4 regions of the Psychrobacillus sp. NPDC096426 genome follow, and region 1 is predicted to be linked to each of the others. Evidence: riboswitches for the same ligand, from Rfam matches in the RefSeq annotation. Region 1 holds a riboswitch; each other region holds the start of a gene.
The links. Region 1 has a riboswitch for S-adenosylmethionine ahead of ACIQYS_RS06885 (2,3-diketo-5-methylthiopentyl-1-phosphate enolase). Riboswitches for the same ligand answer to the same signal wherever they lie in the genome.
Positions count from the first base shown of each region.

Region 2: linked by a shared signal. The riboswitch ahead of ACIQYS_RS13480 (methionine ABC transporter ATP-binding protein) and the one ahead of ACIQYS_RS06885 (2,3-diketo-5-methylthiopentyl-1-phosphate enolase) in region 1 are both predicted to bind S-adenosylmethionine.
Region 3: linked by a shared signal. The riboswitch ahead of ACIQYS_RS17000 (bifunctional homocysteine S-methyltransferase/methylenetetrahydrofolate reductase) and the one ahead of ACIQYS_RS06885 (2,3-diketo-5-methylthiopentyl-1-phosphate enolase) in region 1 are both predicted to bind S-adenosylmethionine.
Region 4: linked by a shared signal. The riboswitch ahead of ACIQYS_RS14975 (methionine biosynthesis PLP-dependent protein) and the one ahead of ACIQYS_RS06885 (2,3-diketo-5-methylthiopentyl-1-phosphate enolase) in region 1 are both predicted to bind S-adenosylmethionine.

Region 1 covers NZ_JBIWEX010000006.1:81,940-86,316, reverse strand. Annotated here, with positions in the region: gene mtnA (S-methyl-5-thioribose-1-phosphate isomerase) at 1-459, opposite strand, end outside; gene mtnK (S-methyl-5-thioribose kinase) at 456-1,646, opposite strand; SAM riboswitch class I at 1,720-1,876, opposite strand; SAM riboswitch class I at 2,052-2,157, shown strand; gene ACIQYS_RS06885 (2,3-diketo-5-methylthiopentyl-1-phosphate enolase) at 2,232-3,446, shown strand; gene ACIQYS_RS06880 (2-hydroxy-3-keto-5-methylthiopentenyl-1-phosphate phosphatase) at 3,452-4,117, shown strand; gene ACIQYS_RS06875 (methylthioribulose 1-phosphate dehydratase) at 4,114-4,377, shown strand, end outside.
Region 2 covers NZ_JBIWEX010000015.1:36,415-40,791, reverse strand. Annotated here, with positions in the region: gene ACIQYS_RS13505 (acyl-CoA dehydrogenase family protein) at 1-644, shown strand, start outside; gene ACIQYS_RS13500 (arsenate reductase family protein) at 729-1,091, shown strand; gene gcvH (glycine cleavage system protein GcvH) at 1,166-1,546, shown strand; gene ACIQYS_RS13490 (toprim domain-containing protein) at 1,623-1,973, shown strand; gene ACIQYS_RS13485 (thioredoxin family protein) at 1,985-2,305, shown strand; SAM riboswitch class I at 2,347-2,451, shown strand; gene ACIQYS_RS13480 (methionine ABC transporter ATP-binding protein) at 2,645-3,670, shown strand; gene ACIQYS_RS13475 (methionine ABC transporter permease) at 3,663-4,331, shown strand.
Region 3 covers NZ_JBIWEX010000022.1:39,295-43,671, forward strand. Annotated here, with positions in the region: gene metH (methionine synthase) at 1-23, opposite strand, end outside; gene ACIQYS_RS17000 (bifunctional homocysteine S-methyltransferase/methylenetetrahydrofolate reductase) at 4-1,863, opposite strand; SAM riboswitch class I at 2,044-2,149, opposite strand; gene ACIQYS_RS17005 (nuclease-related domain-containing protein) at 2,367-3,257, opposite strand; gene ACIQYS_RS17010 (protoporphyrinogen oxidase) at 3,458-4,377, opposite strand, start outside.
Region 4 covers NZ_JBIWEX010000018.1:7,341-11,717, reverse strand. Annotated here, with positions in the region: gene ACIQYS_RS14985 (hypothetical protein) at 1-88, shown strand, start outside; gene ACIQYS_RS14980 (M20 metallopeptidase family protein) at 148-1,344, opposite strand; SAM riboswitch class I at 1,512-1,618, shown strand; gene ACIQYS_RS14975 (methionine biosynthesis PLP-dependent protein) at 1,702-2,823, shown strand; gene metC (cystathionine beta-lyase) at 2,820-4,007, shown strand; gene ACIQYS_RS14965 (5-methyltetrahydropteroyltriglutamate--homocysteine S-methyltransferase) at 4,009-4,377, shown strand, end outside.

The DNA of each region.
Region 1 (4,377 bases):
CATAACCTTTGTATGATTTCCAAGCAATGATAAGGCAAATTCACCAATTTTACGGCAAGAAGCTTCGTCTTCCTTGTGTATGCTAATAGCCTCTTCTAACAACCGTCCCTTCGCTTCCTGTACAGTTAAAGTGAGCGGTTTAGAACCTTTCAGACGCTCTAAAGCCCAAGCTAAATTGACAGCTGTCGGCCTAGACCCTGCTAAATACAAAGCATCCTTAACTAATAACTGCTGAAATTCATCCAAAGAATTTGTGTTGTAATGTTGTGCAGCTGAGGCTAATCCATAAGCAGCTGTTATACCAATTGCTGGTGCTCCTCGTACTTTTAACGTAATGATTGCATCGTATACATCTTCCAATGTTTCAAGTGTTAAGTATTCCACTTCTAGTGGTAGTTTCTGCTGATTCAATATTTCAAGCTTCTGATTGTTCCATTTGATAGATAAGGGAATACTCATTTGTGCAGCTCCTCAAGTAATTCAATTACCGCTTGTATAGAATTAATTTCTCTTCGTTTCAATATAAACACTTCACCTAACAGTAAAGCTTGTTTTTTCGAAACCGTTCTTTTTTCACCGTCTTCAATACCGTCCAAATCTTTCACATGTGCCAAACCGATTGTACGGCGTATTAACTCACAACCAGCAAAACCGAGTGTATCTTGGAAAACTTTCTCCAGAACATACGCCTTAAATCCTTTCGTATCTTTATACGATTCCACTGCCTTCGTATCCCAAAGTTTTGAAAACTCCGCAGAAAACACATCCCATGTTTCTGCAATATGGTGGAGGATTACCTCCCGTTGTTCCCCATCTCTTGTAATCGTTTGAACTATTAAATTAGCTAAAAATAATCCAACATCAAAACCAACCGGACCATAAAAGGCAAATTCAGGATCAATCACTTTTGTTTCCGTTTCACTCGCAAAAATACTACCTGTATGCAAATCTCCGTGAAGTAATGCTTCCGCTTCTGTCAAAAAACTTTTCTTCAATTTTGCGACTTCTAGCTTTAAAGGTTCATTACTCCAAATTGCTGCTACTGCCTCTCGTAAAGAAGGCTCAAAATCATTTGTTTCATGGTCAAAAAATGGATCGGTAAAGATGAGATCTTCTGTAATTTTACACAGTTCCGGATTAGAAAACTCGGAAACTAGTTTCTTTTTTTCAAATGGATGTAATGCAAAATCAGATGTATGAAATAGAGTTTGTGCTAGATATTCCCCTATATGGGATGCTAACTTAGGATAGGCTTCTAGACGGATCAACCCTTCCCGTGCAATAGTCAAATGTGATAAATCTTCCATCACTGTAATCGCCAATTCCTCATCGACTGCATATACTTTGGGCACTAGTCCCACTGCAAATTCTCCATGTTTTTGAAGTGCTTTTGCTTCAATTAGTGCACGCTTTAACGTGAGAGGCCAGCTTTCACCAACTACTTTTGCATACGGCAAAGCTTGTTTTAAAATGATTCCCTTTCCACTTTCTAATTCTTTGATATGAAAAACATAATTTAGATTCCCATCACCGATTTCACGACATTCCAACTCCGCGTCTTTTGGAAAAAGCTCCAGCCTTTTTGCGTATAAAATTGCCTTTTCTTCTGTTAATGATTCATACTCTTTTTTCGTAACTACCGTCATTCTTCTCTACCTTCCTGTACAAAATAAAAAGCCTCTTTCCAAAGAAAGAGGCGTAGAATAAGAGACTTCTCGCCTCTTATCTTTCAGAAAGTTCCCTTTCTGATGGAATTAGCACCGTGCCTTACGAGATGTTCATCTCGGCGCAAAAAAAGCGCCCCGTCTCACAACGGAATTACAGTCGGTTGCTGGGCTTCATAGGGCCATTACCCTCAGCCTGCTCTTGATAAGAGTGCTATTATTTGTAACTTTATATTGTTGATTTGAATCCTAACATAATTCAAAAAGTTCCGTCAACATATTTTTTAAAATTTTATAAAAATCTAAAAACTGTATTGACATTTTTCTTATTGCGTGAAATAATCGTTAGTAATTTGACAATAATAATAATTTCAATTGAATAATATTTTCTTATTTAGAGCAGGTGGAGGGACGAGCCCAATGATACCCGGCAACCGATTCATACTTTGAACACGGTGCTAATTCTTGCAGTCGGTTGACTGAGAAATAAGAAGTTGTTAACTATTTAACCTCTTCTTATTTGAAGAGGTTTTTTTAATTTGATTTTTTTAAAAGGGGATTGAAATTATGAGTGGAGTAACTTCAGTATATCAATTGTACGGAAATCCTGGATCATTCGAAAAAAAAGCAGAGGGCATCGCTTTAGGATTGACGATTGGCTCATGGACCGACCTACCTTTACTGGAACAAGAACAATTAAAACAGCATAAAGGGAATGTTGTTTCCATTACGCAGTTTGAAAATATACACCACCCATCTAAGACTGATCAAGTGAAAGCAGAGATCAAAGTAGAGTATCCTAGTGCCAACTTTTCAGCAGATTTGCCTGCCATCTTAACAACTGTTTTTGGCAAATTATCATTAGACGGGGAAGTGAAACTATTAGACTTAGAATTTTCACCGGAGCTTTTAGCAAAGTTTCCTGGACCGAGATTTGGTATCGAACATATTCGAAACATACTAAATGTACATGAGCGACCACTAATCATGAGTATATTCAAAGGGGTTATTGGGCGAGATATCGATTATTTAGCAGAGCAACTTCAACATCAAGCGCTTGGAGGGGTAGATCTTGTAAAAGACGATGAGATACTTTTTGACAACCCATTAACTCCTTTTGAAAAGCGAATAACAACTGCCAAAGAAGTGTTACGGCAAGTTTATGAAGAAACTGGACATCGAACGCTTTATGCAGTGAATTTATCTGGACGAACGTCGAAGTTAAGAGAAAAAGCTAGAAGGGCAAAAGAACTTGGAGCAGATGCTTTGCTACTAAATGTTCATGCATACGGGCTAGACGTACTACAAGAGCTTGTTGAAGATGATGATATTCAATTACCACTTATGGCGCATCCTGCATATAGCGGGGCTTTCACTTCTTCTCCATTTTACGGGGTCGCAACTTCCCTTTTACTTGGCAAATTAACGCGCTACGCAGGAGCTGATTTTTCGTTATTTCCTTCTCCGTATGGAAGTGTTGCACTCGAGAAAAAAGTGGCACTTACTCTAGGCGAAGAGCTAACAAAAGCAAGTTCTGTAAAAAGAACTTTTCCAGTTCCTTCTGCAGGTATTCATCCAAGTTTAGTACCTCTTTTAATGCAAGATTATGGAATCGATAGCATCATTAATGCTGGGGGTGGGATACATGGACATCCTACTGGTGCGATTGGCGGTGGGCTTGCCTTCAGACAAGCCGTGGAAGCTGTCCTAGCTGAAATTCCGCTTTCAGAAGCGGCAAAGCAGCATGTTGAACTCAAATCAGCAATCGAATTATGGGGGTAAGCATAATGAAAAAACTAGTCATCTTTTGCGACTTTGATGGCACGATTACGACTCAAGATAATATTATCTCTATTATGAAGCAATTTGCTCCTCCCGAGTATTTGCAGATCAAAGAGAATATTCTGGGACAAAAGCAATCGATTCGTAAAGGTGTCACGGATATGTTCGCACTACTTCCTGTTTCACTGAAAGATCAAATTACAACTTTTTTGCTAGAACAAGCACAAATTCGCGAAGGTTTTGCTGAATTTGTTTCTTATACAAAACAAAACAAAATTTCGCTTTATATTGTGAGTGGCGGAATCGATTTTTTTGTGAATCCAATGCTTGAGCCGTTCGGACCGTTTTCCGATGTTTATTGTAACGAATCGGACTTTTCGGGGGATACGATACAGATTAATTTTCCACATGGATGCGATGAGCAATGTACAAACAAAGGCTGTGGCTGCTGTAAGCCATCTATTATTCGCAGGCTCCAAGACAGTGATGCATTAAGCGTTGTCATTGGAGATTCTATAACAGATCTAGAAGCTGCTAAATTAGCAGACATCGTCATTGCACGAGATTTCCTGATAGAAAAATGCGAAGAACTTCTTATTCCATATGAACCGTTTGAAAGTTTCCATGATGTCATAAACATAATAGATGCAAAATTAGGTGTAGAAATATGACAGCACTTCAAAACAAATGGGAAGAATTAGCTGACATTAAAGACGAACTAGCCGCAAGAGATTGGTTCATGGGGACTAGTGGGAATTTAGCGATAAAAGTGAGCAATCATCCACTACACTTTTTAGTGACAGCTAGTGGAAAAGATAAAAAGAAGCGGACAATGGAAGACTTCTTACTCGTAGACACTAATGGACTTCCAGTTGAAAAGACCGATTTAAAACCATCTGCAGAAACATTACTGCACTGTGCCATATACGAC
Region 2 (4,377 bases), on a different contig from region 1:
GTGGGTATGGCTTCATGCAAGAGTATGAAGTAGAACGTATTTATCGTGACTCTCGTATTAACCGTATTTTCGAAGGAACAAATGAAATCAACCGATTGATCGTTCCAGGCACTTTCTTGAAAAAAGCAATGAAAGGCGAATTGCCACTACTTGAAAAAGCACAAAGCTTACAAGAAGAGTTACTTATGATGATGCCGGAAGAAGTAAGTGACGCACCACTTGCACAAGAAAAAGTACTAGTAGCGAATGCGAAGAAAATTGGGTTACTTGCTGCTGGGCTTGCTGCACAACGTTTCGGTACAAAACTAGAAGCAGAACAAGAAGTACTAGTGAACATTGCTAATATCGCAAATAACTTATTTGCAATGGAATCTGCGGTATTACGTACAGAAAAAGCAATTGGTCGTGACGGAGTAGAAAAGTCAAACCAAAAACTGCTTTATACGCAAATCTTCTGCCAAGAAGCATTTGATGAAATCGAAAAAGCTGCGAAAGAAACGCTAATCGCATCAGTAGAAGGTGATACATTACGAATGATGCTTTCTGCTCTTCGCAAACTAACTCGCTACACACCGTATAATGTCATTACTAAAAAACGGGAAGCTTCTGTTAAATTAATTGACGCGGAGAAATATGTCGTGTAATGAACCTCACCACAAAAATACTGTGAACCGATGTGCGGTCCACAGTATTTTTTGATATGATAAAAAGAAAAAAGGTGAGAAGTAATGAAGATTCAATTTTTTGGTTACCCTAAATGTAGTACATGTAATAAAGCAAGTAAGTGGTTGAAAGACAATAATATAGAATTTGAACACAATCAAATAGTTGACAATCCACCTACAAAAGAATTAATAAAAGAAATACTAGAAAAAACAAACATCGAAATAAAGAAACTTTTTAATACAAGTGGAACAAAATATCGAGAACTACAATTAAAAGACAAGCTTCCAAATATGACAGAAGAAGAACAGATTGAAAAGCTAGTATCCGATGGGATGCTAGTGAAAAGACCACTTGTTTTTGATGGTAAACATCTGACACTTGGTTTTAAAGAAGAAGAGTTTGAACAAATTTGGATAAAGTCCTAAAGTAGTTGTTTTTATCATAAAAATATGTGAATATTATAGATGAATATATAACTTATTTGAGAGGGGTATAATTTATGAGCACACCAAAAGAATTGAAATACTCAGAAGAGCATGAATGGGTAAAAACAGAAGGTGGTAATGCACGTATCGGTATTACTCATTTTGCACAATCTGAGCTTGGGGATATCGTGTTTGTTGAACTTCCACAAGTGGGAGACGATATTAAAGCAGGAGACCCATTCGGTAGTGTAGAATCAGTAAAAACTGTTTCAGAACTTTATGCGCCTATTAGTGGAAAAGTTGTAGAAGTAAATAGCGAACTAGAAGATAGCCCTGAATTTGTAAACGAATCTCCGTATGAAAATGCATGGATGATCGTCGTAGAACCATCAGATACTTCTGAAATTGATGGCTTATTAAGTGCTGAACAATACGAAGAATTAATTGCAGAATAATAATCAAAACGCCGGTTAATTGTCGGCGTTTTTTTCATATACTGAGTTAACGATGATAATTAGGGAGAGAAGCTAATTGGCTAAAGTTTTTAGTGAAAAAGTAATTCTCGTCGAAGGAAGATCGGATAAGCTTCAGCTTTTACGACTTCTTGATGAATCCCCAGAAATTATTTGTACAAATGGTACGATCTCTAATGTAAAGCTAGAGGAAATTTTGAGCCCATACGATGATTTACCCATATACGCTTTTTTAGATGCGGATAAATCAGGTGAACAAATACGTTCCGTCGTCCGAAAAGAATATCCAGAAGCAATTCATCTTTACACGAATCCGATGTATTGCGAAGTCGCCAATACCCCTTTCAAAGTTTTGGCATCTATACTGAAACGTGTTAATATTAAAGTGAAAAAAGAATTTTTACTTTAGGATGATGTTTTGTGAATGAATGGACGCGTGAACAGTGGGAGCAATTAAAAAATGGCAACCAGCTTTCGCTATTCTATCTCTATACACCGATGTGCGGTACTTGCATGGTAGCAAGTAAAATGATGCAAGTGATTAATGAATTAGTACCGAATCCAGTTGGCCAAGCAAATATAAATTATTTAGAAAACCTAGCGATGGAATATGAAATTGAAAGTGTCCCATGCCTGTTGATTGCCAAACAAGGTCATGTATATAAAAAAATATACGCTTTTCAATCCGTTCCTTTTCTGTTAGAAACAATAAAAAGAATTGACGACGAAGTAGAAATGTGATAAAATACGTCTTACTGAGTCATATAAATTAAATAGTGTTACTCTTATTAAGAGTGGTGGAGGGAAGTGCCCTATGAAGCCCGGCAACCGTCATGAAAATGAAATGGTGCCAAATCACGCAAAGCGAATGCTTTGGGAAATGAGAGAATGGAAAAGTTCTATTTATAGATAACTTACTTCCCTTCTGCTCTTTTGCAGAAGGGATTTTTTACTTTATTCAGCAGTTATTGTTTGCGACGAGTAACCGCAGGAGCAGTGTTCAAACCTTGCAAAAATAAAGTATAAGCCTTGGGCGTAAGTACTCCGAGGCGTAATTGATTAGGAGGGTGTGAGATTTACATGATAAGTTTAAAAGACGTTTCGAAGAAGTTTAAAACGAAACAAGGTACGATAATTGCTGTTGACGATGTAAATCTTGACATAAAGCAAGGCGAGATTTTCGGCATTATTGGATATAGTGGTGCTGGGAAAAGTACATTAATCCGGTTGCTCAATGGATTAGAGAAACCAACTGCTGGACAAATAGTTGTAAACGGAAAAGAAATTACTTCTATAAATGAGGACAAACTTCGTCAAGTTCGACACAAAGTGAGTATGATTTTCCAACATTTTAACTTGTTATGGTCCAGAACAGTCGCAGAAAACATTGCTTTCCCGCTTGAAATAGCTGGAGTTCCAAAAGATCAGCGAGTAGCACGAGTGAATGAGTTGATAGAGCTTGTAGGCTTAGAAGGGAGAGGCAATTACTATCCTTCCCAACTATCAGGTGGGCAGAAACAACGTGTAGGAATTGCCAGAGCATTAGCAAATCGTCCAGAAGTATTGCTATGCGATGAAGCAACATCAGCCCTGGATCCAGAAACAACGGATGCTATTTTGGATCTATTAGTCAGCATTAATGAGAAGCTAGGTTTAACGATTGTATTGATCACACACGAAATGCAAGTCATTCAAAAAATTTGCAATCGCGTGGCGGTAATGGAAGGTGGACACGTAGTTGAAGAGGGCGACGTGTTAGAAGTTTTCCAAAATCCACATCAACCGATTACCAAAAGATTTGTTTCACAAGTTTCTGAATCGACGCAAACAATGCAAACGATCCAAAACTTAGTGGATCTATATCCAAATGGGAAGTTAATCAAACTCACCTTTGTTGGAGAACAAACGGAACAACCAATACTTTCTAGGCTGATCAAACAATTCGAACTAGAAGTGAATATTGTGCAAGGAAATATATCGCATACAAAGAGCGGTGCATTTGGTACACTAATTCTGCAATTAGAGGGCGATGCATTTGCAGTCGATGAAGCGATCCAATTTATACATGATCAAAAAGTAAGTACAGAGGTGATCAACAATGATTAATACGCTTTTTCCGAATGTTGATTGGCCTAAAATGTGGGACGCTGCGCTCGAAACATTATATATGACGGCAATTTCTACTATATTAACAGCAGTTATTGGTTTAGCACTCGGTCTTTTATTATTCTTAACAAGTCCACATCAAGCATGGGCAAATAAGCTAGCGAACTGGTTAACAGGGGCTTTTGTAAATATATTCCGATCTATTCCGTTTATTATTTTAATCATTTTATTAATTCCTTTAACGAAATTTTTAGTTGGCACAATGCGTGGGCCAAATGCAGCGTTCCCTGCTCTCGTCATTGGGGCTGCTCCGTTCTATGCGCGTATGGTGTTAATCGCTTTACGGGAAATTGATAAAGGTGTTTTAGAAGCAGCAAGATCGATGGGTGCCAAAACCTCTACTATTATATGGAAGGTTTTACTTCCAGAATCGATGCCAGCTTTAGTGTCTGGGATTACAGTAACTTGTATTTCACTCGTTGGATATACAGCAATGGCGGGAATAATTGGTGCTGGTGGTTTAGGAACACTTGCTTTTCTAGATGGCTTCCAACGCAGTAGAGAAGATGTTACATTAGTCGCAACGATTTTAATATTAATCCTAGTATTTATCATTCAATGGATTGGCGATATGATTACAACGAAAATAGATAAACGTTAGGTGTTCACGGGTTTACCCGATCACATATAAAAATGGGGAAAATTAG
Region 3 (4,377 bases), on a different contig from region 1:
TGCTCAATTGGATGTTTGGACATAGCTGTTCTCTCTCACTTTCTTTCCGTCAATTTCTTTAATATGATTAATTAGTTCAAGTGACATGTCATATCTGAAAAACGGTGTAATAATGTAAATACCATGAAATAATTCCGCTGCTGTATCGATTAATTCTTTGGAAATTTGGATTCCTTCTGCAGTGGCACGCTCTCTATCTTCACCACATGCTCGCATCCTTTCCAGCACTTCTTCGGATAATTTGATACCAGGCACTTCATTGTGTAAGAACTCGGAGTTTCGAATATTTGTAAGCGGCATAATACCGATAAAAATAGGAGTCGCTAAATGTTTTGTCGCTTCATAAATTTCTTGAATCTTTTCTTTTGTATACACAGGTTGCGTGATGAAATAATCTGCTCCACACTCGATTTTCTTCTCTAATCTTTTTACTGCGCGGTCTAATACTCGAACGTTTGGATTAAAAGCCGCCGCCACAGAGAAGTTTGCTTTTTTTCGAAGTGATTTCCCCGAGAAGGAAATACCTTCATTTAACTGCTTTATTAATTGGATTAATTCCAAACTTGAAACATCATAAACGCTTGTGGCCCCCGGAAAGTCCCCTACTTTTGTTGGATCTCCTGTTACCGCCAAAATGTCATGAATACCGAGTGCATCCAACCCCATTAAATGGGATTGCAGACCGATAAGATTGCGATCTCGGCAAGTAATATGTGCAAGTGGTCGAATATTGTTTTGCAGCTTTAACATCGACCCCATCGCCATATTGCTTATGCGAGGGGAAGCAAGTGAATTATCCGCCATTGTTACGGCATCTACACCAGCATCGTAAAGCTTATTAGCACCTTCCATAAAAGTTGTCGTATCTAGATGACGTGGAGTGTCTAGTTCTACAATAATCGTCCGTTCCTTTTGTGCTTTTTCATGAAGCGGTTCGTTAATATTCGGCTCTGCCTCGCGAATGATAATCTGCTTTCTAGGGGCAACGACTTTCTTAGTTAATGGTGGTAAATGACCAATTCTTTTTTTGGTTGCTTCGATATGCTTAGGAGTCGTTCCGCAGCATCCACCGATCAATCGAACCCCTTCTTCACGTAAGTTTAGCGCCGCACGACCGAAATAATCAGCCTCCGATTCGTACACAATACGTCCATCTTCCATGTCCAACAAACTGGCATTGGGGAATGCAGAAAGGAATGCACTTTTCGGAAGCGTGACCCCTTCGAGCGCTTGTATCGTATGGAAAGGGCCTAGACGACAATTGACTCCAACGACGTCTGCTCCTATTGCGTCCAGCTGTTGTAGTGCATCGTTTAATGATAGCCCGTTTTGCAATATACCCGGCTCATGCATCGATACTTGCGCGATGATCGGTGTATTCGTCCGTTTTCGTAAATGTGTCACAGTCGCAGCTAACTCTTCGAAATCATAATACGTTTCAAGTAATAGTCCATCTGGATTTCCAGTAAGCAAATGATTTACTTGGCTGTCGACCATTTGAATAATTTCCTCTAAAGTTGCATCGCTTTTTCGAATCCCTCGAATTCCACCTATTGTTCCAAGTACAAATTGTCCGCCTGGTGCGGCAGCTCGTTTCGCGATTTGAATTGCCGCTTCATTTATTTCTTTTACACGATTCTCCAGTCCATATCTTGCTAGTTTAATCGCATTCGCACCGTATGTATTTGTTTGAATAATATCTGCACCAGCGGCAATATAGTCCTGGTGGATTTTTTCGATAATTTCTGGTCTTTCGATGTTTAATTCTTCATTGCAATAATCAATTCCGTTTGAATAGAGGAGCGTTCCCATCGCCCCATCCGCTGTTAACATATTCGTTTTCAACTTATCTAACAAACTCATTTGCACTCATCCTCTCTATCTAATCAAATTCGCCTTGGCGCATAAAACAGTGCGTCCAGATTCTGCATCGAACTTGTTCGATGAACTCCTTACAAAATCTGTGACATCCGCCCCGACTAAATAAAAAATAAAAAAGCCCACTTTAAAAAGAAGGCTTTACGAGTTTACAAAATTCGTCCCTTCTCATCTTTCAGACTATTAACCGTCTGCTGGATTTAGCACCTAACCTATTCGGCAGGTTGCTGAAGCTTCAAAGGGCCAGTCCCTCAGCTTCTCTTGATAAGAATTTAATATTCAGTTTTTATATAGTAGTTTTATCGTACCTTTAATAAGGTGAAGCGTCAAGTAATGATTTGAATTTTCTTAATTTTGTTATGGCGATTACAGTATTATCCGATTAATGGTACTGATTATCCGATTATCCTAGTCGGTTATCCGATTTCTCCCATTCATTATCCGATTATCAGCATCTATTATCCTATTCTGCTGGTTCATTATCCGATTCAACTTTTTTCATCCCAAATCCACTTATAAATTGTGTTACTTTTAGATGTGCCCTCTCTAACAAGTCCCATCGAATTTAAAATACGTGAGGCGGATTGAAAAGAGTCCAACTGCAAAAAATATCGACACTGCCGATTATTAATGCTCTCTCCAATTAGCACAAACCACTCTCGAATTGCTTTCTCATGGGCGTGCCGATCCACATGACCACAGTTCAAACAGTTCCATCCGTTTTTCCGCTTCACCATCACAAGCTTATCGCACTTTTCACAAAGCACACCTGTCAACAAATCACGTGGGTCTATACTCCATCTCTTGCACATTGGATAAGGAATGTACGACCGATGGCTTGCTACGATTTCCTTCGCAAGATTATGCATTTGGTGCACATCCATATAAACTTTGGCCCTTGGAATATTTCGTAAAAATACTGGAATCGTTTGTGGGAAAATTATTGGAAATTTATGCGGAGAATTCACTACGATTGTTTTAGGATTACTTAATACAATCACCCCATAAATAGGAAGCTCCACACCAATGGAACGAAACCAGTCACTCAACAAATACTTGTTTCGTTCAATTTGGACCTCAGGACTCTCAAATGCATCCATTTTCCCATCGTCTAACTCTCGAACTAATTGGAGTGGATTATCCTTAAACGACAAGCTCCCTCCGATATTTTTACTTTCTAAAATAACCGCGAAATACTGCGTCAAACAAATCGTGTCCATCTGAAATTTCCCCCGGGACTCTAAACTTACATCGTGTAGCACTACATACTCAAAAGGAAATGAATATTTCTGAAACACATCATCCACCCTTACCTCACCATTAACTCCCGCTCTCGCAGCTTGCACCTTGGAATGGATCAACTCTTTCATAGCGTGCATATCTGGCAACCTCCTATCCAGAAACTGTAAGCCTACCAAGTTATACTCATATGAACGTGTTTTAACGATCAATAAACCACCCCCATCCGCATCGTATCACATTCTCAAAAATTGTAAATTCCATCAAAACACGAACAATTTCATTTTGCCAATAAAAAAAGGACCAAAATTAAATTTTGGTCCCACATTCTTATCTAAAATTAATTTCTTGCAGCAATTAACTCCGCAGTTTCTTTTCCATTTTTAATACAAGCACCTATGCCGACTCCAAAATACGAACAACCGGCTAGTACCATATTAGGCATCTCAACCGCCATTTTCTCCGTCAAAGATTGAACTGCTTGCCCATGCTTCAAGTGGTAGTTTGGCATTAAATCATTCCATTTAGTTACTTCAACAATTTGAGGCTTTCCAGTTAATTTCAAACTCTTTTCGATATCTTGCAACGCAACTTGAACTAACTCTTCTTCACTCATATGTTTCATTTCATCATATGCAGGATTGGTGCTCTTATAAAACATACGAACAAGCAACTTGCTGTTTTTAGAGGTATGCTTCCATTTACGGCTCGTCCACGTACACGCATTGCATTTCACATCGCTATTTTCGGAAACGATAAAGCCTGTACCTTCAGCAGGAAGCTGTTCATCCGGAATGTCAAAGCCAAGATATATACTAATGAGGGATGAGTTTTTTAGCTTATTGAAGTCAGCATCCAATTCCTCGTTTTGCAATAAACTTTGTGCAACATTATGTGGAGTCGTTAACACAACGTAATTTGCTGAAATCGATTCGTGATTGGAAAAGGAAACTTCATACGTGTCACCGTTTTTCGCTACTTTCGTTGTATGAACCTCTTTTAATATTGTCGCATCTTGAAGTTCTTCTTCCAGACGATCAATTAATGCAGATAGTCCATTTTTAAAAGAAATGAATTTTTTATTTGCGGCCGCTTGAAACTTTTCTTTATTTGCTTCTAAGCCTTTAATAATGCTACCGTATTCATCTTTGTAGTCGACTAAATAAGGTAATGTAGAAGCCAGTGTAAGCTTATCCAGGTCCCCTGAATATACACCTGACAACACGGGAGCAATTTGTTTATCCACTAACTCTTTCCCTA
Region 4 (4,377 bases), on a different contig from region 1:
ACTCGGCTTAACATTCCCTCAAAAATTCTTAGCTTGGTCTTCCATTGTGCTTGGAGCAATTGCATTCTTTCTTCCAATGTTGATGTAACTAAATTCTACATTTACGGCATGTCCGGAGTACTTTCCGCACATGCCTATTTTTTAATATTAAAACAAGTAATGTGCGACAATTTTAACAAATGATTTTTCAATGTTTAACAACGCTCTTTCATCAAAGTCAAACTTTGGATGATGATGTGGATACTGCGTATTTTGGTCTTCATTTTGAGAGCCTACTTTGAAATAAGTACCTGGCTTTTCCAATAAGAAATAGGAAAAATCTTCTGCACCCATAGATGCGTCCATATCAATCACGTTTTCTTCACTAAACACGTCCGACAACAAATTTTGGACGAGCGCGCTTTCCTCAAGATGATTGTATAGTGCAGGATAACCGTGAAGATAGTCGATTTCAAAATGAGCATGGAATCCTTTTGTAATTCCCTCTACAATCGAATAAATCTCCTCTTTTACTTGTTTTCGTACTGATTCACTAAATGTACGGACAGTTCCCTCCAATTTAGCCGTATCAGCAATAATATTAAAAGCACTCCCTGCATGGAATACACCGATTGTAACTACGGCAGATTCTAATGGATCAATTCTACGGCTTACTATTTTTTGAAGCGAATTGACGATTTCACTTCCAATGACTATAGAATCGACTGAGTCTTGAGGTCTTGCTCCGTGTCCACCAATTCCTTGGATCTTAACCTCAAACTTGTCTACTGCCGCCATTTTATATCCCGCCCCAACAGAAGCTTTTCCAATGGGGACTTTTGAATCGAGATGTGCAGCAAAAACATAATCGACACCATCTAGCACGTTTTCTTCGATCATGAACTTTGCCCCACCTGGAGGCTGTTCTTCAGCCGGTTGAAAGATGAATATGATTTTACCTTTAATTTTTTCTCGATATTTACTTAACGTTTGTGCTGTTGCAAGAAGAGCTGTTGTATGCCCATCATGACCACAAGCATGCATTACACCAGGATTAAGCGATTTATAAGGCACGTTTTTCTCATCTTCAATAGGTAACGCGTCAAAATCTGCTCTTAAAGCAATCGTTTTTCCAGCTTGTGCACCGGTCAAAATTCCGATTAGACCATGTCCACCAATGTTCTTCTTCACTACTAATCCAAAGTCTTCTAATTTGTCTGCAATATATTTAGCTGTTTCCGTTTCTTCAAAAGATAACTCAGGATGTTGGTGTAAATATCTTCTCCAACTAACAATTTCGTCAAAACTATTGTCTATTTCAGTGAAAATAGACTGTAGATCCGTTTCTTGTGTAACCGATTCCATTTTCTTTCCTCCATTCTTCATTTTAAATTCATACTAAACATATTGGATTATATACTTATCTGAATTACTTTTCAACAGACAAAAGTTTTACAAAAATGATGTTGTATAAATATTCAACTCATGATACCATTACTTCAATAAAACTTTTAGAAAATTTCATATTTTATTTCTTATCCAGAGAGACGGAGGGATTGGCCCGAAGATGTCTCAGCAACCAGCCACATGTAGGTATGGTGCTAACTCCAATAGACAGCAATTGTCTAGAAGATAAGAAGACTAACTTCAATTTTTTTGAGGATTCTCTTCTTATAGGGAATCCTCTTTTTATTTTAATTTATTGGTAGAGGATGATTATTAATGACAAAAAAGTGTTTAGAAACCGAATTAGTGCAATTAGGAAATCATAGTGATCCGCGGACAGGTGCCGTCAATCCCCCTATTCATTTATCAACAGCTTATAAACATGCAGGGGTTGGTCAATCCACCGGTTACGACTACACGCGTACAAAAAATCCAACGCGCACAATTTTAGAAGAAGGAATTGCGAAGTTAGAAGGAGGGGATGCTGGTTTTGCCTGTAGTTCTGGTATGGCCGCAATCCAGTTAATATTGTCTCTTTTCCGATCTGGGGATGAAATCATTGCGCCTGAAGATCTTTACGGTGGGACATATCGTTTGTTCAATCAATACGCAGATTCCTACAATATTCGTACTTCTTATGCCACGTTTGAATCCGTAGAGGAAGTAGAAGCATTAATAACGGAAAACACAAAAGCACTTTTCATCGAAACACCTACTAATCCACTCATGCAAGAAATTGACATTGCACAATACAGTGATTTAGCAAAAAAATATCAATTACTACTGATCGTGGATAACACGTTCTTAACTCCTTACTTACAAAGGCCAATTGAGCTAGGGGCAGATATTGTGATGCATAGTGGCACTAAATATATTGGTGGGCATAATGATGTCCTTGCTGGTCTCGTTGTAACTAAAGGGAAAACACTTAGCGAAAAATTGATTATTAATCATAATGCTGCAGGAGCAGTTCTCTCCCCTTTCGATTCTTGGTTATTAATTCGGGGACTAAAAACGCTACACTTGCGCATGAAACAACATGATGCGAATGCGAAGAAAATCGTGGAGTTTTTACAAAATGAAACTGCTGTAAAAGAAGTATTTTACCCTGGAATTGGGGGTATGCTTTCTTTCCGCTTACACAAAAGCGAATGGGTTGGACCATTTTTAGAAAACCTTCAATTAATCGTTTTTGCGGAGAGTTTAGGTGGCGTTGAAAGCTTCATCACGTACCCTACTACACAAACCCATGCGGAAATTCCAGAAGAAGAGCGGATTGCAAGAGGTGTGGATAATAGTTTGTTACGCTTTTCTGTTGGTGTAGAAGAAGCAGAAGATTTAATTGCGGATTTGAAACAAGTTTTTGCGAAATTAGAAAGGGATGTGATTCACTCATGAGTAACGTGAACGAAAGCTTGGAAACTAGCTTAATCACAGCCTCCACACGTGGAAATTACGAACAAAAAACAGGCGCAGTCAACGTACCAATCTATTTATCTTCTACATTCCACCAAGAAAGTTTTGATAGTTTTGGACCATATGACTATAGTAGATCCGGCAACCCGACTAGAGATGCCTTAGAAAAAACGATCGCTGAGCTAGAAGGTGGCACAAGAGGCTTTGCTTTTGCTTCTGGTATTGCGGCAATATCCTCTGCTCTAATGTTACTTTCTTCAGGAGACCATCTTGTTGTAACAGAGGAAGTTTACGGTGGGACATATCGTTTCATAACAGAAGTTTTACCGAGATTCGGAATTGACCATTCGTTTGCAGATTTTACAAATGTAGAGGCAATAGAAAAAGCCATTCGACCGAATACTAAAGTCATTTTTATCGAGACCCCTGCAAACCCACGATTGGGAATTACAGATATCGAAGCAGTTGTCGCACTTGCAAAAGCAAATGAGTGTTTGACTTTGCTAGATAATACATTTATGACTCCCCTTTATCAACGTCCGATTGATCTTGGCGTGGACATTGTGTTACATAGTGCTACGAAGTTTTTATCTGGCCATAGCGATATCATTGCAGGGCTTGCTGTTACGAAAGATGCAGAACTTGGAAATCGACTAGGATTTATCCAAAACTCTTTCGGTGCCATTTTAGGTGCACAAGATTCTTTTACATTAATTCAAGGCATTAAAACACTAGGTGCGCGCTTGAACCAATCTACGGAATCAGCACAAAAACTTGCGACGTATCTAACTAGTCATCCTTTAGTAGAGGAAGTGTTGTACCCTGGCTTATCCACACATCCTGGATACGAGATTCATGCTAGTCAATCGAAAAGTCCAGGAGCAGTTTTATCTTTACGTCTTCCAAACAGAGAGACAGCGAAAGCTTTTGTAGAAAGCATCCAAATTCCGGTTTTTGCAGTAAGTCTAGGAGGGGTCGAATCGATTCTTTCCTACCCTGCTACTATGTCTCATGCTGCAATACCGAAAGAAGAACGTGAAAAAAGAGGAATTACAGATGGTCTTCTAAGGTTCTCTGTTGGTCTAGAGCATGTAGATGATCTAATCGCAGACTTCGACCAAGCACTTAAAGTAGCATCTAAAATCAAACAGAAAGTTGGAATTTAACATGACAAAACAATTAGTTCAAAAAGCGCCATTTCGAGCAGATCAAGTAGGAAGTTTTTTACGTCCAGCACGATTAAAAAAAGCACGTGCACAATTTGAAAATAATGAAATCACTGCAGATCAACTAAAACAAATTGAAGACGAAGAAATTACGAAGCTTGTTGCTAAACAAAAAGAAGCTGGTCTACAATCAGTAACCGATGGGGAATTCCGTCGTAAATGGTGGCATTTTGACTTTCTCGGCGGCTTAGACGGTGTCGAATTTTATGAAACAGACAAAGGACTTTCGTTTAAAGGTGTCCAAACTAGAGCACATGGCATTAAAGTAACTGGAAAAATAGGATTCAGTACGCACTACATGACTGATCAC